DNA from 3 places in the Streptococcus sp. HMSC073D05 genome. Region 2 is predicted to be linked to each of the others. Evidence: predicted binding sites of a transcription regulator. Region 2 holds the regulator's gene; each other region holds the start of a gene.
The links. The regulator Rex, encoded in region 2, represses fermentation and respiration genes when NADH is low (regulators of the CRP and FNR family bind a similar motif). The targets are predictions, from matches to a motif close to TTGTGAANTANTTCACAA.
Positions count from the first base shown of each region.

Region 1: HMPREF2832_RS02450 (class II fructose-bisphosphate aldolase) is a predicted target of Rex. The motif match lies at 4,999-5,016, and genes of this name have one in related genera.
Region 3: HMPREF2832_RS00390 (2,3-butanediol dehydrogenase) is a predicted target of Rex. The motif match lies at 4,453-4,470, and genes of this name have one in related genera.

Region 1 covers NZ_KV807483.1:264,712-271,617, reverse strand. The annotation lists gene HMPREF2832_RS02475 (GNAT family N-acetyltransferase) at 1-46, opposite strand, end outside; gene HMPREF2832_RS02470 (ABC transporter permease) at 85-870, opposite strand; gene HMPREF2832_RS02465 (ABC transporter permease) at 872-1,690, opposite strand; gene HMPREF2832_RS02460 (ABC transporter ATP-binding protein) at 1,692-2,684, opposite strand; gene HMPREF2832_RS02455 (alpha/beta hydrolase) at 3,044-3,985, opposite strand; gene HMPREF2832_RS02450 (class II fructose-bisphosphate aldolase) at 4,070-4,951, opposite strand; gene HMPREF2832_RS02445 (hypothetical protein) at 5,140-5,592, opposite strand; tRNA gene HMPREF2832_RS02440 (tRNA-Leu) at 5,674-5,759, opposite strand; gene HMPREF2832_RS02435 (CTP synthase) at 6,025-6,906, opposite strand, start outside.
Region 2 covers NZ_KV807489.1:86,016-92,921, forward strand. The annotation lists gene HMPREF2832_RS03780 (cysteine desulfurase family protein) at 1-1,018, shown strand, start outside; gene HMPREF2832_RS03785 (DUF1831 domain-containing protein) at 1,028-1,375, shown strand; gene HMPREF2832_RS03790 (DUF4649 family protein) at 1,377-1,592, shown strand; gene HMPREF2832_RS03795 (redox-sensing transcriptional repressor Rex) at 1,722-2,369, shown strand; gene radC (RadC family protein) at 2,571-3,254, opposite strand; gene HMPREF2832_RS03805 (hypothetical protein) at 3,309-3,587, opposite strand; gene HMPREF2832_RS03810 (class A sortase) at 3,757-4,500, opposite strand; gene gyrA (DNA gyrase subunit A) at 4,514-6,906, opposite strand, start outside.
Region 3 covers NZ_KV807481.1:14,638-21,543, forward strand. The annotation lists gene HMPREF2832_RS00375 (amidohydrolase) at 1-950, opposite strand, end outside; gene HMPREF2832_RS00380 (DUF4352 domain-containing protein) at 1,096-2,184, opposite strand; gene HMPREF2832_RS00385 (DMT family transporter) at 2,339-3,250, opposite strand; gene HMPREF2832_RS00390 (2,3-butanediol dehydrogenase) at 3,346-4,389, opposite strand; gene HMPREF2832_RS00395 (hypothetical protein) at 4,527-4,910, opposite strand; gene gatB (Asp-tRNA(Asn)/Glu-tRNA(Gln) amidotransferase subunit GatB) at 5,010-6,452, opposite strand; gene gatA (Asp-tRNA(Asn)/Glu-tRNA(Gln) amidotransferase subunit GatA) at 6,452-6,906, opposite strand, start outside.

The DNA.
Region 1 (6,906 bases), on a different contig from region 2:
CTGCCATTTTTTGATCTTCACCCTTGACTTCTTTAATTACAAACATCATAAGTTCCTTTCCTGATTTTAGTCTTACTTTACCTCTTACGAACCAGCACTTTCGTAGGCATCCAATCCCCTGTCCCAAAGTTTGAGGGAAATAACAAAGAAAACAAGGGAAATCAGAATCAAACCACCAATATTAAAGAGTCCATCCTTGTCCTGCAAGAAATAGCTGGCAGGATAGTAGGCCGTAAAGGCGAAAGGTACAATAAAGCTAATTAACCAACGAAGGAGCGAATTGTAAATAGAAATAGGATACTTGGCAAAATCATTAAACATATAGAAAATGTAAATCATGGCACCTGACTGCTTGGTCCAAAAAGCGATGCTGGCTGTTGCAATTTTCAAGGAAGTATAAATCAAGGTCGCAAAAGGAATACAAACTAGAAAAATCAGGAATTTTGGAAGAGTCCAAGCAATGCTAGTCGCCGTTGTCGCTAGTAAAATTCCACCGACCAAAAGTTCACCCAAGGCATCAATCTGAAAGGTCTCAACGAGTATGTGAAAGAGAGGATTGATAGGACGAGTCAGATACTTGTCAAACTCCCCTTTTCGAACTAGTCGTTGACCTAAAGCCCATAGATTGTCAAAAAAGAGATGATCTAGTCCCTTTGGAATTAAGGAAAATCCATAGATAAAGGCAATTTCTTGAAAAGTCCAACCTTCTAGGGAGGGAATGTGTTGAAAGATGACATTGAGAAACAAGAGGTTCAGGCCTTGAGTCAGAAAGACTCCCAACACACCAACCACAAAATCTACCTTGTATTCCATGATTTGCTTGATGTACTGTCTGATAAAAATCAGATGCATGCGTTGATATTTTTTCATACTAACCTCCCTGAATGGTGATAAATGACTGGACTCGTTTCCAAATCAACTGAGACAAGCCCACCATCACTATAAGCCAGAAAAGCTGAAGCAAAAGTGCTTGAAGAATCTGACTAGCATCGTATTTCCCAACAATAATCATGACCGGAGTGTAAATTAAGGATGAGAAAGGTAAGAAGGACAGAATATCTGAAATGACCTTTGGAAAGAAAGCCAAGGGAATCAAACTCCCAGACATAAAGGCCACTATGGAAGTCTTAAGTAGGTTGGAACCCCAAAGATTTTTAAATACAAAGGCTGAAAATCCAAAGCAGATATTAAAGAAAAAGTTAATCAGATAGGCCAGCGTTAAGCTAAAAAGATAAAGGGTAGTTAGTCCCAGCACTTCTACAATCCCTTGCCCAGATAAGATTTTCATCAAAACAATGACACTTAAAAATGGCAGTCCAACAGAGATAAAAATCAACCACTTGGAACCAAGCTCCGTAAAGAGGTAAGAAGCCGCAAAATGCACTGGTCGCAACAAGCGCATGATAATGGAACCATCCTTGACCTCATCACCAATCATAAAGGAAGAATCCGACCTAGTCAGAAGATTAGTCACAAAACTCATGATGATGTAGAGGGTGATATCCGCCATACTGAAGCCCTGAATCAAAGGCTCCTGGGAGGAATCAAAGACAGCCTTCCATAGATAAAAAGCCACAAAAGCACCCATGACATCGCCAATCCGATAAAGAATAAAGTTGACTCGATAGCTAATCAACTCCTGAATCCCTGCATTGATAAAGGGTTTATAACGTCTCCACAATTTGACCATCTTAGAGCTCCTTTCGATAGAAGCGACGGATAATATCTTCAATATCCGTATCTACCATCTTCAAATCACGGACCTCAAAATCAGATAAGGTTTGCTTGATAATATCGGCCGACTGGTAGCGGGAACTATCGAATTCAATATTGAGAGTATTTCCTTGTCTATCAATGGACATATCAGGCAAACCCTCATAATGAGAGACTAGATGATTTTGACCTGGCGTCAGGTCAAAGGAGAGAGTCTTCATCTTTCCAAATGTCTCCTTGAGCTGGCTAACCGTTCCATCAAAAATCTCTTGCCCCTTATCAATCATAAAAATCCGATCACAGAGTTGCTCAATATCACTCAAATCATGAGTAGTCAAGAGAATAGTTGTCTCTTCCTCCTGATTAATCTGGGTAATGGCCCGACGAATGTTGTCCTTGACCGACACATCCAAACCAATAGTCGGTTCATCTAAAAAGAGAACTTTGGGATTGTGAAGCAAGGAAGCCGCAATATCCGCCCGCATCCGTTGACCTAGTGAAAGAGTCCGCACAGGATCCTTGATAAATTCCTTCAAATCCAAAACTTCATTCAAAAAGTCCATGCGCTTATGGAAAAGCGAGTCCGGTACATCATAGATCTCTTTCAAAACCGTGTAGGTCTCTTGCAGAGCCAAATCCCACCATAACTGGGTGCGTTGTCCGAAAACGACTCCAATATCCTTGACATAATCTTGGCGATTATCCTGCGGAATCTTGCCGTTAATCCGACAAAAGCCAGATGTGGGCTTCAAAATTCCTGTCAGCATTTTGATGGTGGTTGACTTCCCAGCACCATTTGCCCCGATAAATCCTAAAATCTGCCCTTTTGGAACTTCAAAAGTTAAATCCTTGACCGCTTCAAAGGTCTGCTTTTCAGGATGAATAAAGGAGCGCAAGGCTCCCTTTAACCCCGGCTCCTTAACTGTCTTCACAAAATTTTTCCGAAGATGTTGCACTTCTATCATTGCCATATCTATCTCCCTATCGTAAGAAGCAACATTGTATTTTTGACTACAAATATTCTAAATCCTTACTTTCTACACTTACTCAATATTATTACAGAAGGCTTTATACCAACCTATTATAATCTAATAAAAAAAGGAATGCAAGCGTTTGCTTATAGATTATGAAATTAGAGATTTCTCTCTTAAAATGAAACTTTTAATCAAAAATTCTGTTAAATAGTTTCCTTAAGACACCAAAAAACCTGCCCTTAGGGGCAGGCTTATTGTTAAGAAAAAGAATTTTTTTAATCGAGAAAATTAACGATTCTACTGTTAATCCTTCAGCATTTAATTATTATCATCAGTCTCAATGGATTTTTAAGCCCTCAATTATTCTCTAAAAATTCTTTAATACGAGAAACAATAGCATCGCTTTGATAATGATAGAGGTCGTGAGGCGCATCCATATAGTCGACTTGAACATTAGACTGGTCGCTTGCAAATCTCTCTGCATAACGTTGCCACTCTGATTGGCTAAAGCTGGTTCCCTCCCCATTTGAAACCAAGAGAAGTACAGGGATTTTGGGATCAATGGTAAATTTACTAACCTTTTGGGCATTTTTCTTTACAGTTCGGGTCTCATTGAGCATAGCCGTCGACAGCAACTGCTTGTAAGCTAAAAATCGGTATTGCTGACGCTCACTTTTAGTCAAGTCAGAATTCTTCAGGTAAACAGACTCTGGGAAATAACGGAGCAGGCCAATCTTACTCGTCCAATAGGCTAAGGTTATGAGAGTTGGGTGTTCTTTTAAATCTTCATAACTCGCTGGCAAGGCCCAATCCAGACCAATCAAAGCCTTCACTTCATTTGGATATTTCTCTTGCCAAGCAAGACTCTCTAAACTAGCCATAGAATGCGAAATAATCACATAAGGACCTGAAACATGAGCTTGCGCCAAAGCTTGACGGGTCTCAGAAAGGACCTCCATCACATCTCTTGAACGATCACTATCTTCACTAAAACCATATCCTGCTCGCTCCACGACAACAACTTTGTATTTTTTGGATAGGGAATCTGATAGATTCTTAAAGTCTAAAATAGGAGAGGCGATACCTGCACCGGAAAGAAAAACGATTGTTTCAGATCCTTCTCCTTTAACAGAGACATTCATTCGATGTCCATTGACCGTCACCTCTTTACCGATAGGAGTCAGAAGCTTACTTTCTTTTTGCAAACTAAGTTGGTGAAAACCAAATGTGCCTCCTAGAAAAAGGATAAGAAAAACAAAAATGATCCAGCAAAACTGTTTAAATTTTTTCATAGGCATATTGTACAAAAATTAAATCCCGGAAGCAACTTTTCCCATACAAAAAAACAAGATCCACATGGGACCTTGCTTTCCTGTTTTCAATTAAGCTTTGCCTTCTGAACCGAATACGTCGATACGTTCTTCAACAGCTGCTGTAATTGCTTCGAAACCTGGTTTCAAGAATTTACGTGGGTCGAAGAGTTTCTTCTTATCGTATTCTGCTTCGTTTGCATCGTATTCACGTACGAATTGACGAGTAGCATTTGCAAATGCGATTTGGCATTCAGTGTTCACGTTAACTTTTGCAACACCAAGTTTGATAGCTGCTTGGATTTGATCATCAGGGATACCTGATCCACCGTGCAATACGATTGGGAATCCTGGAACAGCTTCAGTCAATTTTTGCAAGTGGTCAAGGTGAAGACCTTTCCAGTTTGCTGGGTAAGGACCGTGGATGTTACCGATACCTGCAGCCAAGAAGTCGATTCCTGTAGCAACCATTGCTTTAGCGTCTTCGATTGGTGCCAATTCACCGTCACCGATGATACCGTCTTCTTCACCACCGATAGTACCAACTTCAGCTTCTACTGAGATACCTTTAGCATGAGCTTTTTCAACGACATCTTTCGCCAATTTAAGGTTTTCTTCAACTGGAAGGTGTGAACCGTCAAACATGATTGAAGTGTAACCAGCTTCGATACATTCAAGAGCATCGTCGTAGTGACCATGGTCAAGGTGAATAGCAACTGGTACAGTAATACCCATTGATTCTACAAGGTTTTCAATAAGGGCTTTACATACTTTGTAACCACCCATGTATTTAGCAGCACCCATAGAAGTTTGGATAAGTACTGGAGCTTTCTTAGCTTCTGCTGCACGCAAGATAGCTTGAGTCCACTCAAGGTTGTTTGTGTTAAATCCACCAACTGCATAACCATTGTCACGAGCTGCTTGGACAAATTTTTCTGCTGAAACGATTGCCATTTGTTATAGGCCTCCTATAAATTTTTGTGGGGTTAATCCCACTTACATTGTTTATTTTATCACTTTTTAGATGAAATTGCTAGTTTTTCCTGTGGCTTTAAGCGATTTCTTACGATAAATGAGGAGGAACCCTCTCCCTCCTAAGACTTCCATCCTATTCAAAAAGCAAAAAAGGAGCTTAACCCCTTTCAATCTTTCTCTTTAAAATTTTTTAACGAAAGGAGAAAAGCAATCCCGCAAATCACAAAGGATACCGCTGCAACCCATTGAGAATAGAAATAAGCAGCAAATAACTGACTGTCGGTAAATATTTTTCCAAGAAGTCCGTTTAGCACTCCCTCAAGAACGGGAATATTCTCACCCACAGCAGGGATTGACGCAAGAAAGAGAATAAAGCCCGCTATCAGAAAGAGATGAAGAATCCATTTTTTGATTCTTTTTTCATCTCTGAGCAGATACTGAGACGCCATCGCAATTAGAAAAATGAAAACATTCCATATGTTTAAGGCAATAAAATATCTAAAAGTATCCTTGTATGCGCCTATCGCCATCGCTAAAATCAGGATAGGACCGAAAAAATTAATGGCACTTCCCAATAGTGCAAAGAGGCCATCGACCAAAACCAGATACTTTTTCTTCATGTTCTCACCTCATCTCACACCTATTCTACCACAAAGAAATTTGAAAACAAAAAAAAGATAGCCGAAGCTATCTTGATCCGATGCGGAGAGAGGGACTTGAACCCTCACGACCTAAAGCGGTCACAGGATCCTTAGTCCTGCGCGTCTGCCAATTCCGCCATCCCCGCGATTGAGTACTTTACTAGTATATCAATCAACGACTTTTTTGTCAAGATTTTTTTCAAACTTTTTTCAGAGTTTGTCATTTTTTCACAAAAGGGAGTGGGAAAGAACTCCGACTAATTAAAAAGAGTTCGTCTTCCCACCCCCGCACAGTTGATTAGGTCATCTTTGGAGCTTGGAAAGCGAACAAAGATGCCAATCAACCACTGCGTCATGTAGTTATTACTATTATAGTCCAAAGGCTGGACACTTATTGCCCAGCCTTGATTCTCATTTGCTATCGTGGTTTTCAACTGCCGCTGTGATGAAGGCTGTGTAAAGTCCTTCTGGGCGGTTTGGACGGCTTGACAATTCTGGGTGGTATTGGCAAGCAACAAAGAATTTGTTTTCTGGGATTTCAACGATTTCGACCAAACGGTTGTCTGGTGAAACGCCTGAGAAGACAAATCCTGCTTCTTCGAACTGTTCACGGAAAGCATTGTTAAACTCATAACGGTGACGGTGGCGACGTTGCACCACTTCTTGATTGTCATAGGCAGCGGCTGCTTTTGATCCTCGTTTGAGTTTAGATGGGTAAAGACCGAGACGGAGCGTTCCTCCCATGTCTTCCACATCGATTTGGTCCCGCATGATATCGATAATTGGATACTTGGTTTCTGGATCCAATTCGGATGAATTGGCCCCTTCCAAGCCTAAAACGTGACGGGCAAATTCGATACAGGTTAACTGCATACCCAAGCAGACACCCAACATTGGGACGTCCTGTTCACGCGCATACTTGATGGCTTGAATTTTTCCTTCTGTTCCCCGTTGACCAAAACCACCTGGGACAATGATCCCATCCGCATCTCCAAGGAGTTCTGCCACATTTTCAGCTGTCACATCATTGGCATTGACCCAATTAATCTTGACCTCTGCATCATTGGCATACCCTGAGTGCTTCAAGGCCTCAACGACAGAAATGTAGGCATCTTGCAATTCTACGTATTTTCCAACCAAGGAAATCTTGACCTGCTTCTTGAGGTTCATGACCTTATCGACCATTGCAGACCATTCTGTCATATCTGCTGCAGGAACATCCAATTTCAAATGGTCACAAACGATTTGGTCCATATTTTGTGCTTGCAAGTTCAATGGGATTTGGTACAAATG
Region 2 (6,906 bases):
GAGCCTTCATGCTCATGGACGGATGGCTAGTAAACTCCTCCGAGAATCTCGCGAGCAGATTGCTCAGTCTCTCCATACTCTTCCAAATCGTATTTTCTTCACTTCAGGTGGATCAGAAAGTAATAATACCGTTATAAAAGGCTACTGCTTGAAACACCAAGCAGATGGCAAACACATCATTACGACCGCTTTGGAACACCATGCGGTTCTAGAACCCATCGAATATCTTGTAGAACGTTTCGGATTTGAAGTGACGATCGTCCAACCAAGAGATGGACGCATTCAGGCTCGTGATATCAAGGCGGCGCTTAGACCGGATACCATTCTTGTCTCTACCATGTTTGCCAATAACGAGACAGGCGATCTTCTACCGATTAAAGAAATCGGAGAACTCTTAAAAGATCTTCCAGCTGCCTTTCATGTTGATGCTGTCCAGGCAATTGGAAAGGTCCCTGTCTATCCCGAAGAGTTGGGAATTGATTTTCTCAGTGCTTCTGCCCACAAATTCCACGGACCAAAGGGAGTCGGCTTCCTTTATGCAGCCGTCCCAGATTTTGATAATCTCTTACACGGTGGGGATCAGGAAAGTAAGATGAGAGCCAGCACGGAAAATCTCATTTCTATTGTCGGGATGGCAACCGCGCTTCAGCAAGCTACACTTCATCAAGAAGAAAATTTCAACCAGGTTCAAAAACTCGGCCAAGAACTAGTCAATGGTTTAGCAGCCTACGACTACTACGTTAATGCGAATGAAGATCATCTTCCATTTGTTTGGAATCTTGGCTTTCCAGGTGTCCAAAATGACGTTTTACTGATGCGACTCGATCTTGCTGGAATTTCTGTCTCTACAGGTTCTGCTTGTACCGCTGGTACAGTTCAACCCAGCCATGTCCTTGAGGCGCTCTATGGAAAAGATAGCTCACGCCTAAAAGAATCCCTTCGAATTAGTTTTTCAGAACTCAATACCGTAGAGGAGATTCAAGACTTCCTCTCAAAACTTAAAGAAATTTTATCATAGGAGAACAATATGGCTTTTGAAACAAGTGTTTCATTGAAAGACTGCAAATATACCTATAGTCTACACCCAAATGTTAAAAAATATACCTTACGTGACAATACATTCGCTGTTACCAAAGTTGGAAATTACGAGTTAAATCGTTTGCTCGAAGCCGTTCCAAATAGCGGCGAAGGCTTCCTACTTAAAATTATTTTCAATAAAGATTTGACAGGTTTTAAGATCAATATTACAGACAAGTCTGGACTTCGCCTGGTTAATATCTTTAAAAATCCAGAAAATGACATTATCCAACAAAAATTCTATTTCTTAATGGATAGTCTTGTCGAAAGAGAAATTTTCAACAAAACAGAGGCCTAATATGGTAACCCTAACTTATATCGATGCTTACCAAGTAGAACGAACGACTACTTATCCTGACCTTGCAGCCTGTATCCTAGCTTTTTCAGGCTGTGTAACCTTGCCTGACTCTTACTCAATCGTATCCATTGAATACAAGGGGGAAAAGCTCCCCTATACAGGACGAGTCGATGGACTTTATGCTTTTTTGAAAAAGGTAGAACAAGCTGAAAACTAAGCTGATGCTGATGGAACTCTCCATCGCCATCAGCTTTTTCTTTAGACAAAAATATTTTTTAAAAACCGCTTTAGATAGTTGATTTTTTCACAATCTTCCTATACAATAAGAGGGAAAGGTTGTGATATTGTGAAACATGATAAAAATACTCCAATTCCACGCGCAACAGCAAAACGCTTATCGCTCTACTACCGCATTTTTAAACGCTTTAACTCTGAAAAAATAGAGCGCGCCAATTCCAAGCAAATTGCTGATGCAATTGGGATTGACTCTGCTACCGTTCGCCGAGATTTTTCTTATTTTGGTGAATTAGGAAGACGGGGATTTGGTTATGACGTAAAAAAACTGATGAACTTCTTTGCGGATCTCTTAAATGATAATGCTATTACCAATGTCGCTATTGTGGGGATCGGAAATATGGGAAGTGCGCTCCTCAACTATCGCTTCCATGAACGCAATAAGATGAAAATTGTCATGGCTTTTGATGTAGATGATCATGAACTGATTAATACCAAAAGTAAGGATGGGATCCCCATTTATGGGATTTCTACGATCAAAGAGAATCTCAAAAAAGAAGGCATTCAAACAGCAATTTTAACTGTCCCAAGTATTAAAGCGCAGGAAGTGGCTAGTCTTTTAGTAGATGCCGGTGTCAAAGGAATTCTAAGCTTTTCTCCGGTCCATCTGACAGTTCCTAAAGACGTCGTCGTCCAATATGTCGATCTCACCAGTGAATTGCAAACACTCCTTTATTTCATGCGAAAAAACGAAGAATAAAGATTTATACATTAACAAGAAAAGAGGCTGGGACAAAAGTCCTAGCCTCTCAATTGTCTTGGATTATCGAGCAAGATGCAGTGGTTGAGTGGGCTCTACTACGCTGATTTCATCAGCTTTTACAGCCCTACTCAACTGTGCGGAGGCGGGACAAAGAAATCGAATTCTAACGAATTACTGATTTCTGTCCCACTCTCTTTTTTATACCAAATAATCTGTCTCTTCACGGTAACTATAATAGTTTTCTTCAGATACAATCAAGTGATCCAATAGGGTTAAACCCATCACTTCACAGGCCTCTAAAACTCGTTGCGTTACTTCATCATCATTTTTACTGGGAAATACGGCACCAGATGGATGATTGTGAGCCAAGATGATAGAGGTTGCCATGTGCTTCAGTGCATAATGCAGGATTTCACGTGGCTCCGCAATACTTCGATTCACGGTTCCAATAAAAATGGTCTGCTGATGAATAATTTCATTCTGCGTATTTAAATAGAGGGCAACCAGGTGCTCCTGTTTCTTATGGCCGATTTCCTGTTGAATTTTATGGGCCAATTTCTGGCTGCTCATGATCTGTTCAGAACTCATCAATTCGTCTTTATGAATCCTTCGTCCAAACTCAATCACAGCCTGAAGTTCGATGGCCTTCACCCGGCCAATACCTGAGATTTCCTGTAGCTCCTCTAGGGTTAATTGACTTAACTCCTTTAAACTATTAACCGAACTCAAAAGACCTTGTGCAATCTCATAAACGCTTTTTTTCTTATTACCTGTCCGTAAGAGAATGGATAGCAATTCTTGATGACTCAGCTTATCTACCCCTTCAGAAACCAAACGTTCTCTAGGAAGCAAAGATGGTTCAATAAATGATATGTCGTACATAATTTCCTCCTCACTTATTAATTCGTAATAAATAGAGAAAACGACGACCTTGCATTATTTACAGGCGATTTCTTCCTTCAAATCATCTAACACTAAGACTTCATCTTTATTAAAGCGGATCTGGTAACCTGTTTGAACTTGTTCAAGCTCTTTTAAAAACTGTTGAATTTCACAGCGAATCAAGTACTCCTGGCTCTGAGGAATGGCCTCTAAAGCTTGGTAGACCTGCTCTACTTCATAGATTCCTTTCGTAATTAAACCATTTCGTGGAAAATCGTTTACTAAGAGATTATAGAAATGATGCAAGAGATGATAAATTCGCTCTTTTGTCACTATTCTACCTCCTTATCATACTCTTTCCCCTTTATTATATACTGATTTTCCCTTAATATTATGACAAGTTCCTTACATTATATTACCAATCTCTTACAATTTTACAAGAATTTCTCCTAGCTTCCTACATAGAAAAAGCCCAGACATTTCTGTCTCGGGCTTTATTTTCTTAAAGTTGCATTTGATTATAAGACTTGCTGAATGAATCCAGGATGTCTTTTGGAGCCTTGTCATAGTCAACAGAGGTTTCCAAATTTCCTTTTACAATCGTACGGTAAGTCGCTGCAGCATCCTCACAGGTCACCAAGGTGATCTCATTAACGCCTTCACGATCTTGAATAACATCTACACGGTCCGGAGTCACTGTCTCAACAGACGAGATGACATAAGTATAGATTTTTTCTTTATCCGTGATGTAGATCTTCATACCCGCCTTGGCTTTCTCTAATGGTGAGAATAACATGGCATTTGCTCCAGTTAGGCCAAATACGTGGTGACTAGCAAGAGAATAATTGCCTTGTCCCATGACTTGGTTTTCCTTCATGGTCCCTGCTCCGTAGTAGAGGGCTACATTTTCAAGCCCCTTAAAGATCGGAAGGTTCATGTTTAATTCAGGAATCGAAATTCCCCCAATTACTGGTAGTTTTTGAGCTTGCCATTGGGCATTGATGACAGCTTCCGTCGAAAGTGACTGGACATGTTGGAAATCAAAGCTCGTCTTCACTTCTTTATTCTTATCAATGGTTTTTTTATCGACCTTGCTAACCTGATATTGGTTGGTATGCCAAACCATAATCATGTTTCGGATCGGAGCATTGAAAATCAAGAGAAGCGAGAGAATAATCAAAAGTGTTGCAACGATGTTGATAAGAGTATTGCGTAAACTCTTTTTCTTTTTTCTTTTGCGTGACATGCTGTCCCCTTATCTATTCGTTTTCTTCCACTACTTCTTCATCTTTTTCATCAGGCTGGACAGTTGTAAAGGTCACAATTTTCGCATCCTGATCCAGTCTCATGACTTTCACACCCTGAGTCGAACGACCCGTTTGAGAAATGTCAGCCACACCTGTCCGGATCATAACTCCGGTATCGGTAATGATCATCAGATCTTCATCCCCTTTAACGGTTAAAAGACCAGCTAAGGGACCATTTTTCTCTGTAATATTGGCTGTTTTGATTCCTTTACCACCACGGCCCTTGGTTGGGTATTCGCCAGCTATCGTCCGCTTACCATACCCTTTTTCAGTAATGACCAATACTTCGTCCTGGTCGGTAATAACACTTGCCCCAACAACCTTGTCTCCATCACGGAGATTCACACCACGTACACCTGTAGCAGAACGTCCCATATTCCGAACTACTGCCTCATTAAAGCGGACTGAATATCCATATTTGGTACCGATAATGACGTCAGTATTGCCATCTGTAAGGAAGACATTGATCAATTCATCCTCGTCCCGTAGGTTCAGAGCTTTCAGACCGTTCTGACGGATATTTGAAAATTCTGCTACGTTAGTGCGCTTGACTACACCTTGTCGCGTCGTAAAGAAGAGATAAGACTCATCACTGCGATCTTGCTCCACATTGATAATGGTTTGAATCGATTCACCTTCGTCCAATTTTAAGAGGTTGACGATTGGTAATCCTTTAGCTGTCCGGCCATATTCTGGAATCTCATAACCTTTCAGACGATAGACACGCCCCTTATTGGTAAAGAAGAGCAAATGATCATGGGTGCTCGTAGAAACCAATTCACGAACAAAGTCATCGTCCTTCACACCGGTTCCTTGGACCCCACGTCCACCACGTTTTTGTGCAGTAAATTCAGCTTGGTCCAAACGTTTGATGTATCCTTTATTAGAAAGGGTAATTAAGACATCTGTTTCTTCAATCAAGTCCTCATCTTCAAGAGAAAGAACTTCCCCTACCATCAACTCAGTTCGACGAGCATCGCCAAACTTGCGTTTGACTTCTTCTAATTCTTCCTTGATGATAGTCGCCACACGCTCTGGTTTAGCCAAAATATCAGCCAAATCAGCAATCAGGGCAACCAAGTCGTCATATTCACTCTGGATCTTGTCTCGTTCCAAACCGGTCAAACGACGAAGACGCATGTCCAAAATGGCTTGACTTTGACGTTCAGAAAGCTTGAATTTAGACATCAATTCAGCTTGTGCTTCAGCGTCTGTCTGGCTATTGCGGATAATCCGGATCACTTCATCGATGTGATCCAAGGCGATGAGCAAACCTTCTAAGATATGGGCACGTGCTTCCGCTTTTTCTTTATCAAAGATGGTCCGTCGAGTCACCACTTCTTTCTGGTGCTCAATATAAGCACCTAAAATTTGGCGAAGAGAAAGAACCTTTGGAACTCCATTTTGGATCGCCAACATATTGAATCCAAAATTGGTTTGCATTTGTGTCATCTTAAAGAGGTTGTTCAAAATAACGTTAGCCGAAGCATCTCGGCGGACCTCAATCACAAAACGAACCCCTTCACGGTTTGATTCATCACGTACAGCTGTAATCCCTTCGATCCGTTTTTCTTGCACCAAGCGAACGATGTGCTCGTGCACCTTGGTTTTATTGACCATATAAGGGAACTCAGTAACAACAATCCGTTCACGGCCACTCTTGGTCACTTCAATCTCTGTACGAGAACGAAGAACGATTGATCCTTTTCCTGTTTCATAGGCTTTGTGGATACCTGATTTCCCCATGACCAAAGCACCTGTCGGAAAATCTGGACCAGGAAGAACTTCCATAAGTTCACGGGTCGTTACCTCCGGATTATCCATCATCAGCTTCACTGCATCAATGGTTTCTCCCAAATTGTGAGGAGGAATATTGGTTGCCATCCCAACGGCAATACCAGTAGCACCATTGACGAGAAGGTTAGGGAAACGTGCAGGTAAGACCAAAGGTTCGCGCTCGCTAGCATCATAGTTATCAGCGAAATCAACTGTATTTTTATTGATATCCCGCAACATTTCAAGAGCAATCTTACTCATACGGGCTTCTGTATACCGTTGAGCAGCGGCGCCATCACCGTCCATAGAACCAAAGTTTCCATGACCGTCCACTAACATGTAGCGATAACTCCACCATTGCGCCATCCGAACCATGGCTTCATAAATAGAGGAATCCCCGTGTGGGTGGTATTTACCCATAACATCCCCTGTGATACGGGCTGACTTCTTATGTGGTTTATCTGGCGTAACACCCAATTCATTCATACCATACAAAATACGACGGTGAACGGGTTTTAAACCATCCCGAACATCAGGTAGGGCACGAGCTACGATAACACTCATCGCAT
Region 3 (6,906 bases), on a different contig from region 2:
GCAGTAGAAGGATTTGCTGGAATCACTTCAGCCAAACCTTGTGAAGCTTCCCAAACCACCTGCGTCAATTCCTCATCATTAAAGGTAACGGGCGGGGTCACACCCCACTCAAAAGCCACATCTACTTCCAGACTTTCTGCAATGTGTCGAATGATAGAAATAAAATGTGCCTTCAAGTCTCTTTGCACACTCGGATTAAAGGAACGAATGGTTCCTTCAAAATAGCCTGATTTTGGGAGCACATTCCAGGTTGAGCCCACATCCAGGTGCGTAATGGACAAAACAGCTGTTTCAAAAGGAGAAACGGTCCGTGAAATTAATAATTGTAAGTTCTGAACCATGGTTGTGACAGCCGTTACAGTGTCAACTCCCAAATCCGGTCTCGCAGCATGGCTACTAACCCCTGTCACGGTAACCTTGAATTTCTCAACCCCTGCCATCATAGCTCCAGCATTCAAGGCAAGTTGCCCTGCTTTTAGCTGAGGAATGTTGTGAAAACCAATAATTCCTTGAACATCCTCCAACAGTCCTGTTGCCAAAACATCAGAAGCACCTTCTGAGATTTCTTCTGCTGGTTGAAAGATCAAGCGTACGGTCCCTTCAAGCTGGTCTTCTTTTTCCTTGAGAAGAGCTGCTGCTCCCAGAAGACTGGTTTGATGAAAATCATGGCCACATGCATGCATGATGCCTGGATTCTGACTTTGGTAGGGCAGATTTGTTTGTTCCAAAATTGGAAGGGCATCGATATCTGCTCGAAGTGCCACCACCGGTTGGCCGGACCCAATTTCTGCAATCAGACCCGTTTTTAATCCACTCTCTAAAATACGAATCCCCAACTCTTCTAAACGCTCTTTTAGAAAGGCGGTTGTCTGGTATTCTTGACCAGACAATTCTGGGTGTTGGTGGATATAGTGGCGAATCTCTGCTAACTCTTCATAAGAAAAAGACACAAGCCTTCATCTCCTTTCAAACTTAAAATTATTTTATCACTAATAGGTATTTCCGTCTAATTTCTGTTTCTTGGGTTTTGATATAGTTTAAAACTATAGACAAAAACACTCCTAGATTCATATCCTAGGAGTGCCAACTTCAGCATTAAGAAAGATTTCCCTCGAATTTTTCCATAAAGCTATCACTATTATAGGCTTTTTCTACTTCCCATTTGCCATCTTTCTTAACAAAGGTCAACTGGTAGTCGTACCGATCCGGCGTCGTCAAGGGACGATCTGCAAGAGAAGCCATCATTTCCTCTCTATAGGCTTTGTTTTGAGCCTGGTTTGCTTCGATGATCCCTGGGTAGTCTTTTCGATGTTCCTGATAGAAGGTCTGCATGTGGTTTAAGATCGTCTTTTCCATGCTGACTGTCTCAGGATTTAGACTAATGACTACCTTGTCTGGGAGATATTGTTTAACCTTATAGGTTAATTTTGCGCGCTTAGCATTTTCCTTTTCATAAGCATCGATAAACTGGGTCACTTCTTCTTCAGGGAATTGGTAATCATGTAGTTTGCGAGTGAAGTCAGCTGCAAATTTCGCACGGAAATCACTGGCTTCCTTTTTCAAATCAGTTCCCAAAACAAAAGCATCATCCTTTTTGACCTTTCGTTGGCCACTGAAGTAAACTTGATTGATGTATTCATCTGCTAGAAGAGTGGAAGCTTCCACCTTGTCCTCATACTGAGAAGAATCCACCGCAAATTTTAAAGGCTTGGATTTTTTATCAGAGCTATAGGTTTTTCGTTCATACTGCACTTCATATTTTTTACCTTTTTCGACTGGAAAAACGATATAGCCGGTTAATTTTTTATCCTGGGCCAACTGATCACTCTTGAGCAGTTGGAAGGCTTCACTGTGGTCATAAATTCCTGACTGCAATTTGACCTTGTTATTATCCGCATCGTAAATGGTGATATCTGAATCTGACACGTTGATAAATTCTTTGGCAACATTTTTAAATTCCAATTGAAGGGCTAAATAGCTTCCGTCTTCTGAGTCATTGAGGACAGGTGGTTTGATGTATTGCCCTCCTTTTAAACTCACCTCGACTTGACCGTCAGATGCAGAGCTTTTCGCTGCTTTTTCTGTCTTTGCTTGCTGCGAATTTGTCTTTTGAGCACTGGTTCCACAAGCCGCTAAACTCAAGGTCGCTACAGCAAATAGGGTCCATTTAAAAATCTTTTTCATCCTCATCTCCTTAAAAAAGTTTTGTTCTATTTTAACATCTTTTTCTAGCTATGTATACGCTATATAGTGATAACTCTCCCTCAGAGGGCGAGGATTACAAAAAGGCCAAGACCTTCGTCTCAACCTTTTAACTAAAATATGATTGGTTTTGGTTTTACAAGATTCCTTTTTCTTTTTGAATCATGAGATCCTTGAGGGAAATCAAGAGGACCGCAAAGAGGATCATAGCCATTCCGATAAAATCAATGGCAAAGAAATGTTCATTCATAATGGCAAAGGCAAAAAATACAGCCGAAATAGGCTCAATAGCTGCAAGAAGGCTACCTTTGACCGGTCCAATCAGAGTTGTCCCTTTCAAAAAGACCGTATAGGCAAATATGGTCCCAATCACCACTAAGCCAACTAAGCCCATTAGATTATCCATGCTATATTGGCCATGAAAAAGTCTTCTTCCTGTGAAGGGAATCATCACAAGTCCTGGAATGAGCATACCGATACCAATCACCAACATACTACCCCATTTTTGAATTAACTGAATAGGCAGAATGATGTAGAGGGCATAGGCAAAGGCAGAAACAAGTCCCCAAGCTAGCCCTTTAGGAGTGATTGCCAATTGATTGAGTTGACCATGGGTTGCAATGAGAAAGGTCCCTGCGATGGCTAAGATCATCGAAAAGATTTCAGATACTGTCGGAGCTACTCGGTCCTTAACACAAGAATAGGCCAAAACTCCAATAGGACAGAGATATTGCAAAACAGTTGCAGTACCTGCATTAGTCGCATCAATCGCTTCTAAATAAGTCAATTGGGTCATTAACAAACCCAAAAATGCAAATAAAAGCAAGGGGATGTATGACGAGCGGTCTGTTAGAAAGGCCTTTACTTTTTCCTGGTCCGCTAGATATGCAAGAAGCAGTAGTACAGCTCCTGAAAAAACTAAGCGAATCGTTGTCAAACCAATTGCTGTAAATCCATGAGCCATCAGGTACTGGCCGCAAGCTCCTGATAAGCCCCAAGCAATTCCTGCAATCAAGGTCATGAGCGTTCCTTTCATGGTTTTTGACATAGTCCCCTCCCAAATCTGTTCCTTACTTTTATTGTATCATAAAAGGCCGAAACTACACGTTTCAGCCTTACTTTATTTCATATAAATTTATTAGCTTATTCAGGTTGAACCAAGATCTTGATTTGGGATTTATCTTGTGTTAATTCAACAAATCCTTCTTCAACGATATTTTCCAATTTGATTTTCTTAGTAACCAATTTTTCAGCAGAGAAGTAGCCTTGTTCCATCAATTCCAAGACTTTAGGGAAGATGTGGCGGTAGGCAATAATTCCTTTGAGGGATTTTTCTTGAATAGCGAATTCATTTGGATTGATGCTAGCTTCACGTTCCCAGATAGATACAACCATACATTCCCCAGCTTTATGAACTGCTGCAAGGGCTTGGCCTAAAACAACTGGGACCCCAGTAACTTCATAAGAAACATCTGCTCCCCCACCTGTTAAACGATGGATGGCTTCGACGATCGTTTCTCCTTCTTCTGGGCGCACAACGATTGCTCCCAATTCTTCTGCTTTCGCTTGGCGTTCAGGAGACAATTCAACCGCATAGATTTTTGATGCTCCTGCTGCACGAAGGGCTTCAACAATCAAAAGACCAATTGGGCCCAAACCAAAGATAACAGCTGTATCTCCAGTTTTCAAAGCTGATTGACGAACGGCATACACAGCAACCGCAGCAGGTTCTGTAAGAGCGGCTTGTTCATAGCTCAAGCTATCTGGAATCACATGGACAAGATCACCATCAAGAACACAATATTTCGCAAAACCACCATCTGCAGCGAGTCCGACAAAGTTCAAGTTTGGATCGAGGTTATAATCACCAATTAAGTTGTGCTCTGCAAGAATTGGTTCGATCGTTACACGATCACCAACTTTGACACGAGTCACATCACTTCCGACTTCTACAATTTCACCAGAGAATTCATGTCCCAAAGTAACCGGTGCTTTTTGACCGGAATACACATGTTCTTCAGTTGGGATGAAGATCGGTCCATCCAAATATTCATGCAAGTCCGTCCCACAGATCCCTGTGAACTTAACTGCCACTTTTACTTGATGTGGTTGTACTTCAGGTACTTCCACTTCTTCGATACGAACGTCTTTTGCTGCATGCCAGCGAGCTGCTTTCATAGTAGCCATAGGATAATCTCCTTTATATTTCCATGATTTGCATTTTCCTTTTCAGGAAACTCAACAAATCCATTGTAAGCCTTTTCACAAACTTTGTCAAGAAAAAACTGAAGATGAAAAAAGAGCCGCCCTTTGACTGCTCCTTTTTATTTCTTCTTGATCCGAGAAGATTCCAATCTCCACCCAACAATCCAACCAAGGACTAGGAGATAATTTTCAAGCGCACCAATCCCATTGACCGGCAGATGATAGTGAAAATAACTGAAAAGATGATTGGTCCCAATTCCAAACCCACCGATGATCAAGGCCACTAGTACCGTCCGAAGATAAAACCAATCGTATTTGAGATTGACGGCAATCAAGATCACAAGGACTGCCATATTCCAAATCCCAATCTCCCGTTGCCAACCGACAGAAATACCATATCCCGAATGACTTCCCATATAGGATGGAAAGAATAGTTGGAAGATAATCGCTCCAGACATAGCGATAATGACTAGGATAAATAAAACTCTTAAAAATTTGTTCATGTGACTCCTCCTAATGCTAGTTGATATGTAATGGTCTTTCCTATTCTAACACAATTTTATGGATAGTAAAAACCAACCTCTCGGCTGGTTCTTTTTCTATCAATCTTCTTTCAACTTCGCCAATTCTTGGGCAAGTAACTTGAGGGCTACTTGTGGGTTGGCTTGGCCTTTGGTTGCTTTCATTAGGAAACCTGTGAAGGCCTTGTCCGCATTCCGTTTACCTGACTTGAAGTCGGCTACGGCTGCTTCATTGTCTGCGAAGACTTGGTGGATGATTGGAATCAAGACTTCAGGGTCTGAAATCTGTACCAATCCGGCTTTTTCGACGTATTCACGCGCACCGCCACCGTTTTTTGCCAAGTGAACGAAGACTTTCTTGGCAATCTTAGAAGAAATGGTTCCATCTTCGATAATGGAAATCATTTCGACCAAGTTTTCTGGTGTCAATTGGATTTCTTCCAGTGTTTTGCCTTCTGCATTCATGAATTGCGCCACTTCACCTTGGAGCCAGTTAGACACTTGCTTGGCATCTCCACCAAGGGCTACGGCTGCTTCAAAGAAGTCAGAAGTGACTTTCGTCGCTGTCAATTGGTTGGCATCATAGTCAGACAAGCCAAGCTCTGCCACATAGCGAGCACGGCGGTCTTTTGGAAACTCTGGCAACTCCGTACGCATTTCTTCGATCCACTCATCTGAGATTTCAAACAAGGGAAGGTCTGGTTCTGGGAAGTAACGGTAATCCGCTGCCCCTTCTTTGACACGCATAAGAATCGTGCTCTTGTTGGCCTCATCATAACGGCGTGTTTCTTGACGAATGACCCCACCTGAACGCAAGATTTTCGCTTGACGCTCAACTTCGTATTCAAGACCTTTACGGACGTTTGAGAAAGAGTTCAAGTTCTTCAACTCAGTCTTGGTACCAAATTCCTCTTGACCGTATGGACGAAGGGAAATGTTGGCATCGACCCGCATCGATCCTTCTTCCATCTTGACATCAGAGATACCTGTGTATTGGATGACTTCTTTCAAAGCTGTCAAATAGGCGTAGGCTTCTTCTGGAGAACGCATATCTGCTTCAGATACGATTTCGATCAATGGAACCCCTTGACGGTTAAGGTCTACGTAAGAGAAGCCGTCTGTTCCGTGCGTGTTCTTACCAGCATCTTCTTCCAAGTGGGCCCGTTCAATCCCGATTTTCTTGGTTGAGCCATCTTCCAATTGCACTTCAATCCAACCGTTATATCCGATTGGCTCGTCAAATTGCGAAATTTGGTAAGCCTTTGGATTATCAGGATAGAAATAGTTCTTACGGTCAAAGTGCATGTGCTGATGGATATCCATATTCAGCGCCAAAGCAGCCTTGATACCAGCATCTACAACACCCTTGTTCAAGACAGGAAGCACCCCTGGGAAAGACCAGTCAATCACATTGGTATTGGCATTTTGCTCATTTCCAAAGTGAGCAGAGGTTGGTGAGAAAATTTTTGAGTTTGTATTCAATTCAACGTGGACTTCAAGTCCGATGACTGTTTCAAAGTTCATTAATTGTCACCTCCGAAAATAAGGGGTTGTTGCTTGTGGTAATCCGTCGTTGCTTCAAAGGCAGCTGCAGCTTGGTAGATGGTTTCTTCAGAATACTTAGGACCAATCAACTGCAAACCAACTGGAAGACCTTGCGCAAAACCTGCAGGAATCGAAATCCCTGGAAGACCTGCCAAGTTGACTGGAATGGTCAAGAGGTCAGCCAAGTACATGGCAACCGGATCATGGTTGAGCGAATCCAAATCAAAGGCTACACTTGGAGCTGTTGGACCAAGGATAAGGTCATAATCCGCAAAGACTTTTTCGAAGTCTTGGATAATAAGGGTACGGACTTGACCAGCTTTCTTGTAGTAAGCATCGTAGTAACCAGATGACAAACTAAAGGTACCAAGCATGATACGGCGTTTGACCTCATCGCCAAAGCCTTGACTACGAGTGTTCACGTAGATATCAT